3 regions of the Methylobacterium sp. CM6247 genome follow, and region 3 is predicted to be linked to each of the others. Evidence: predicted binding sites of a transcription regulator. Region 3 holds the regulator's gene; each other region holds the start of a gene.

Region 1 (2,265 bases), 320 kb from region 3:
TCCGCAGCCATGACCGATTCTGAATGGCATTCGATGTCGGCGGGGCACCATCCTGCGTCATTCGTCTGCGGAGCGCGGGCTCAAAGTGCCTCGCCGGCCATGTAGTCGATACGAAGACGTCCTGATCGGTGATAGCGGCATTAATATCCTGACGGGCTTGGCCGGTAACGATTTCCTCCGGGGAGTAGGAGCATCCGATACACTGATCGGCGGCGACGGCAATGATAAGCTGGCAGTTACCAATGCACCAACGCTGGTCGACGGGGGAGATGGGCAGGACAGGCTCCTGCTTCTTGGACCCGATACTTTCACGTTCACCGACGCAAGCTTCAAGAGTATCGAGACGATCTATGTGCGCGGAGCACTGACCCTCGATCTGTCGGGCGTGACCGCAGGCACCACGGTCAACCTGCAGAACGCCAAGGATACCTTCGCCACGGTGTCGGGGACAAAGGGGAACGATATCATCAGGGCCGGCGAGGGTGACACGGTGATCGATGGCGGCACCGGTAACGACAAGCTGTATGCTGGTGGGGGAGCTGATACCTTCACTTTCAAAATGAATTTCGGGATGGATAACGTCTATGGTTTTGCGAAGGGCTTCGATCATTTCGACGTGTCAGCCCTTGTGAGCAGCTTCGAGGATATCAACCTTACTATGTTGAACGGGGGGCGGACACTCTTGTCACGTTCGATGATGTTGGTCTTGGCAACAGTATCATCCCGAGAAATGTTGCTAAGGAATCCTTGAGTGGGGCGGAATTTGGACTCCTGATCTAGTAATATGTCGGTAATTTACTTCTTGAGGGTAGTCTGAATCGTCTTACGAAATGAGGATGCAGGACGGGGCGGAACGAAGCTAACCGAAGAGATGTCCAGCGACGGCCTGCCGCACGCTGGAGGCGAATAGCGACGATGAAGACCTCGGACGACGCGACGTTATTTTCCGCCCAGTCCGACGAACCTCGGCGAAGTGCAGATGCTGCAGGCAAGCACAGGCGATGTTCATCATCACTGCATGCCCTTCCACGAGCGCTTGGCCCAGCACGGCCCGCCGAAGAATGTCGCGCACGCGGCCGTGATGCGAAGGCGACTGGTGACGCTCAGCGCGATCCCTCTCGAATGCACGTCATGATGGCCAATCACCGCTCGACCATCGACGTCGTCGCTCCGCCCCGTCCCTGTGAGTCGTCTGATCCATCGGGAGAATACGATGGCAGCAGACGCGCCTCGTCGTCATCACAGTGTCGCCCAGCCTTGCGATCCAGCGCGATAGTGAGCCGGTATTTTGCCGGCCATGTTCGCCGCGAACGCATTATGCAGCATCTTCTCATTGAGGAATCGTCCCTCCCGGGGCTGATCTTCGCCCTCGCCTTCGACACGGATGGACGGGGACGCCAGGTTGCGCTGGGGGACGAGCTTCCTTCCCTCGGTGACCCGGAACACGGCTTCGTTTGGCTTCACGTCGATCTCGTCGATGCGCGGACCGAGGCGCTGATCCTTGAGGGACGCCTCGGCCCGCCCCGTCTCGCCGCCGCAACCTTCGCCCGCGACGAGCATCAGCGTGTCGTCGTCGATGGCCCTCATGCCGGCTTCGTCATCGCCGACCGGGAACGCGCTTTCGACGGGTCGTCGAGCGAAGAGCCGAACGGCCGCCTCCATTGCGTTCTCGGTCCAGGCTATCTGGTCAGTGGCCGTCGCCATGCCACGGCCTGCGCGGTCGCCGCCCGCGACGCGGTCCTGTCCGGCACCCTCGTTCCCGGCCCGGCAAAGCTGCTGGAGCGCTTCGTCGGCAGCACCATCGCATCGCTCAATGCCACGTCCGATCGCCTGTCCTCCTCCCTCGATGCCATCGAGGACGACATGCTCGACGAGGCCAAGGCCGACGATGCCAGGCCGTTGGGACCGATCCGCCGCCAATCCGTGCGCTCCCACCGTCAACTCGCCGGCTTACGCGCGGTGTTCCACCGGCTCGAGGATGAGGCCGCCATGGAGGGCGACCAATTGCCGGAAGCCGTCGGCGCCATGGCGGCCCGCGTGGTCCAGCGCCTCGATTCGCTCCACCGGGACATGCATGTCCTGTCCGAGCGCAGCCGGCTTCTCCAGGATGAGATCGCCGCCCGCACGACCGCGCTGACCAACCGCCAGCTCTTCACCCTCTCCATCCTCACGGCCCTGTTTCTGCCGCCCACCCTGGTCACGGGCGTCTTCGGCATGAACACCAAGGGCCTGTTCTTTTCCGAATCCGACAGCGGCTCCATGATC
Region 2 (2,265 bases), 970 kb from region 3:
CGACCGGATTTCAGAGCCCATGCGGATCGCCACCTGGAACGTCAATTCGATCAAGCAGCGGGTCGGCCATCTCGTCGGCTTCCTCGACGAGGCCAAGCCCGACGTGGTCTGCCTGCAGGAGCTGAAATGCCAGGACGAGGGCTTTCCCCGCGCCGAGATCGAGGCTGCGGGCTACGCCGTCGAGACGCTGGGGCAGAAGGCGTATAACGGCGTGGCGCTGCTGGTGCGGGCGCCGCACACCATGAGCGAGATCCGCCGTGGCCTGCCCGGCGACGAGACCGACGAACAATCCCGCTACATCGAGGCGCTGATCTCGGGGGAGGATGTGGCCCCCGTCCGGGTGGCCTCGATCTATCTGCCCAACGGCAATCCGACGCCGGGACCGAAATACACCTACAAGCTCGGCTTCATGGAGCGGCTGCGGCTGCATGCGCGCGCGCTCCTGGCCGACGAGCAGGCCCTGGTGCTGGCGGGCGATTACAACGTGATCCCCGAGCCCGAGGATGCGGCGGACGCGAGCGCCTGGGTGAACGACGCGCTGTTCCTGCCCGAGACTCGTTCCGCCTTCCGCGCCCTCCTCGCCGACGGATTCACCGAGGCCCTGCGCGCCTGCGACCCTCGGCCGGGCCTCTACACGTTCTGGGATTACCAGGCCGGCTGCTGGCAGCGGAACCAGGGTATCCGCATCGACCACCTGCTGCTCTCGCCCCAGGCCGCCGACCGTCTGGTCTCGGCTTCCGTGCAGAAGCATCTGCGCGGCCTGGAAAAGCCCTCCGACCACGTGCCGGTGACGATCGAGCTGCGACCGCGCTGATCCGAGGCCCGAGTTCGAGGGCTGAGCTAGCGACGTTCCGGGCGCGACTGCCCCGGGTAAAGGAATGATCTCTCATCGGACCCGTTCGGAGACGATCCTCCGTCACCGGGCGGTCATGCACATGCCGTAACGGCCCTGGAATCGATCACGCCAACCAGCGACGTGAGACCGTTCATGACGCGCGCAGCACGGGCCATCCGCCGCGAGACGAATCTGGGTCTCACTCAGGCCGTCCATCGCAACAGGGCCTTCTCGAAGGCGGGAGTGTCGGAACGCCTGTTCACGGCGGCCTTCAGCGGGTTGGTCTACCCACAGATCTGGGAAGACCCGGTGGTGGACATGGCGGCGCTTCGGCTGCGGCCGGAGGACCACGTCGTCACCATCGCCTCGGGGGGCTGCAACGCGCTCTCCTACCTCACGGCCAACCCGGCACGGATCAGCGCCGTCGACCTCAACGGCGCGCATGTGGCCCTGGGGAGGCTGAAACTCGCCGCCCTCCGGCACCTGCCCGACCATGCCGCGTTCTTCGGCTTCTTCGGCCGCCCCGCCCGGCCCGAGAACGTGGCCGCCTATGACGAGATCATCCGGCCGCATCTCGACGCCACGTCCCGGGCCTATTGGGAGACGCGGTGCCTTGATGGCGGGCGTCGCATCTCGGCCTTCGAGCGAGGCTTCTACCGCTACGGCCTGCTCGGGCGTTTCATCGGCGCGGGCCATTGGCTGGCCCGCCGCTACGGCTGCGATCTCAGTGCCGTTCTGAAGGCGCGGGACCTCGCCGAACAGCGGACGATCTTCGAGAAGGAACTGGCCCCGCTCTTCGAGAAGGCCTTCATCCGCTGGCTCATCCGCCAGCCGGCCTCGCTTTACGGCCTCGGCATCCCGCCCGCGCAATACGTGGCTCTGGCGGGCGACGGCCCCGGTGGAATGGCGGCCGTCTTGCGCCATCGCCTGGAGCGGCTCGCCTGCGGCTTCCCGATCCGATCCAACTATTTCGCCTGGCAAGCCTTCGGCCGCGCCTACGACACCGCGCCCGACGCATCGCTGCCGCCCTATCTCCAGGCCGGGAACCACGCGGCTCTACGCGAGCGCGCTGGCCGCCTCAGCTTCCGCCAGCAATCGATGACCGAATTCCTGCGGGAGAGCCCGGCCGCCAGCGTCGATGCCGTCATCCTTCTCGACGCGCAGGATTGGATGACGGATGCCGACCTCACCGACCTGTGGACCCAGATCACCCGCGCGGCTCGGCCTGGCGCCCGCGTGATATTCCGGACGGCGGCGGACGAGCGTCGGCTGCCCGGCCGGGTCCCGGATTCCATCCTCGGCGCCTGGGACTATGCCGAGGAGGAGAGCCGTCGCCTCGGCGAGCAGGACCGGTCGTCGATCTATGGGGCGTTCCACCTCTACCGTCTGGCCTCTTCATGAGCGAGGCGGCGCGGCTGATGGATCGGATG
Region 3 (2,265 bases):
CGATGCGGGCTGCCAGGGGCGGCCTCGGTCGAGGAGTGCGAGCATGCCCAACCACATCGTCAGTTCCTACGACACGGAACTGGAAAACCTGCGCCGCTCGATTTCCGAGATGGGCGGGATCGCCGAGAAGATGATGACAGATTCCGGCAATGCCCTGGTGCGCCGGGACGTGCCCCTGGCGCAGGCTGTCATCGCCGCCGACAAGCGTCTGGACGCGATCCAGCACGAGGTCGAGGAGCGGGCGATCCTTCTCATCGCCAAGCGCCAGCCGCTGTCCATCGACCTGCGCGAGACGGTATCGGCGATCCGCGTCTCGAACGATCTTGAGCGGATCGGCGACTTGTCCAAGAACGTCGCCAAGCGTGTGGTCGCCATCGCCGATCAGATCCAGCCGCAGAAGATCGTCATCGGCGTCCAGCATATGGGCGATCTGGTGCAGGAGCAGCTGAAGGACGTCCTCGACGCCTATGGCAGCCAGGACGTGAAGGCCGCCCTCGACGTCTGGGAGCGCGACGATTCCATCGACGCCCTCTACAACTCGCTCTTCCGCGAGCTGCTGACCTACATGATGGAAGATCCGCGCAACATCTCGTTCTGCACGCATCTCCTGTTCTGCGCCAAGAACATCGAGCGGATCGGCGATCACACCACCAACATCGCCGAGACGATCCATTATCTCGTCACCGGCACGAACGAGCTCGCCGAGCGGGACCGCCCGAAGAACGACGCGTCGAACTACGCCACCGTGTCGATGCCCGCCAGCGCCTGATCGCTGCCCCTGCCGGCCGCTCCAGCACACGCTCGGCGCGGCCGTCGCGTCCATCCGGGACGGTCGCCATCACCCCGAAAACATCCGCATGAACACGCGCATCCTGATCGTCGAGGACGAGGAGGCCCTCACTCTCCTCCTCCGCTACAACTTGGAAGCGGAGGGCTTCGTCGTCGATTCCGCCGCGCGGGGCGACGAGGCCGATCTGCGCCTTCAGGAGCAGGTTCCCGATCTCGTCCTGCTCGATTGGATGATGCCCGGCCTGTCCGGCATCGAGCTGTGCCGCCGCATCCGCGCCCGGCGGGAGACCGAGCGGCTGCCGGTGATCATGCTGACGGCGCGGGGCGAGGAGGGCGACCGCATCCGCGGCCTCGGCACCGGCGCCGACGATTACATCGTCAAGCCGTTCTCGGTGCCCGAGCTGCTCGCGCGGGTGCGTGCGCTCCTGCGCCGGGCCAAGCCGACCCATGTGTCTGACCTGCTGGTGGCCGGCAATATCGAACTCGACCGGGTCAGCCACCGCATCCGCCGGCAGGGCCGCGAGATCCATCTCGGGCCCACCGAGTTCAAGCTCCTCGAATTCCTGATGCAGAGCCCCGGCCGCGTGTTCTCGCGCGAGCAGCTGCTCGACGGGGTCTGGGGCCACGACGTCTATATCGACGAGCGCACGGTGGACGTCCATGTGGGCCGCCTGCGCAAGGCGATCAACCGTCCGCGCCAGAGCGACCCGATCCGCACCGTGCGCGGCTCCGGCTATTCCTTCGACGAGATGTTCTCCACGGACGAGTGAGGCCACGGCCGGCTTCGCGCCGCTCCGTCCGGAACGAGCGTCCCCATCGTGACGATGGCGGGTCGCCTTGCCCGCGGGCGATCCTCGCGAACCGATGCCATTCCGGCCGCCACGAGATATCGCGTTCGATCTCGGACGTCTGTCCGTTCCGGCATGTGCTCGCCCCCGGAGGGGGCAGGCATTCACCCATCTGGCTGGCAGCATGAGCCCTTCTTCCCTTCCAGGGGAGGGGGAACGATCGCGCCTGTCGAATCCTCCTGGATAGAGGGAGCTGCCATCGGGCAGATGTCTGAATCCGTCAGCCCTGGGGGAGGAGATCCGACGTTTGGTGCCCGCTGCCGGGTCTACTTTCGGCCCAACGTCGACGGACCCTGCGGCCGCCGCCATCCGCTGAGAGCGGACATTGATCATGGGCGGAAAGGACCGCTCCACTATGCGGTTTATCCGCTTTCGATGTCGCTACGTCACCTTGTCAGGTGACGTCGGGCTTCAGCACCCGCGTGTCATACCAACCGAGACGACGGTCATCGGCGGATCGCAAGGTGAGTTGAGCGACCGGAGCCCCGACTTCACGATCGACCAAGCGAGACCGGCGATCGGTCGGCCCATAGAGATGAGCCTCCCCCCATTGTCGAAGCGCGACGATGACGAGGAACAGGCCGCGCCCCTTCTCGGTCAGGACGTATTCCCGGTAGGCGGTCCCGTC

Evidence for each region. Region 3 encodes PhoB, which activates phosphate uptake and scavenging genes when phosphate is short. Its sites were predicted from a motif close to TGTCATNNANCTGTCAT; they were not measured.
Region 1: the regulator PhoB is predicted to act here: its motif matches at 1,235-1,251, upstream of ACYQOP_RS08915 (CorA family divalent cation transporter).
Region 2: the regulator PhoB is predicted to act here: its motif matches at 915-931, upstream of ACYQOP_RS15205 (BtaA family protein).

What each region holds. Positions count from the first base shown of each region.
Region 1 covers NZ_JBTXKX010000003.1:1,722,071-1,724,335, forward strand. Annotated here, with positions in the region: gene ACYQOP_RS08910 (M10 family metallopeptidase C-terminal domain-containing protein) at 86-751, shown strand; gene ACYQOP_RS08915 (CorA family divalent cation transporter) at 1,318-2,265, shown strand, end outside.
Region 2 covers NZ_JBTXKX010000003.1:3,016,736-3,019,000, reverse strand. Annotated here, with positions in the region: gene xth (exodeoxyribonuclease III) at 20-814, shown strand; gene ACYQOP_RS15205 (BtaA family protein) at 989-2,236, shown strand; gene ACYQOP_RS15200 (class I SAM-dependent methyltransferase) at 2,233-2,265, shown strand, end outside.
Region 3 covers NZ_JBTXKX010000003.1:2,043,252-2,045,516, forward strand. Annotated here, with positions in the region: gene phoU (phosphate signaling complex protein PhoU) at 44-769, shown strand; gene phoB (phosphate regulon transcriptional regulator PhoB) at 858-1,559, shown strand; gene ACYQOP_RS10435 (winged helix-turn-helix transcriptional regulator) at 2,032-2,265, opposite strand, start outside.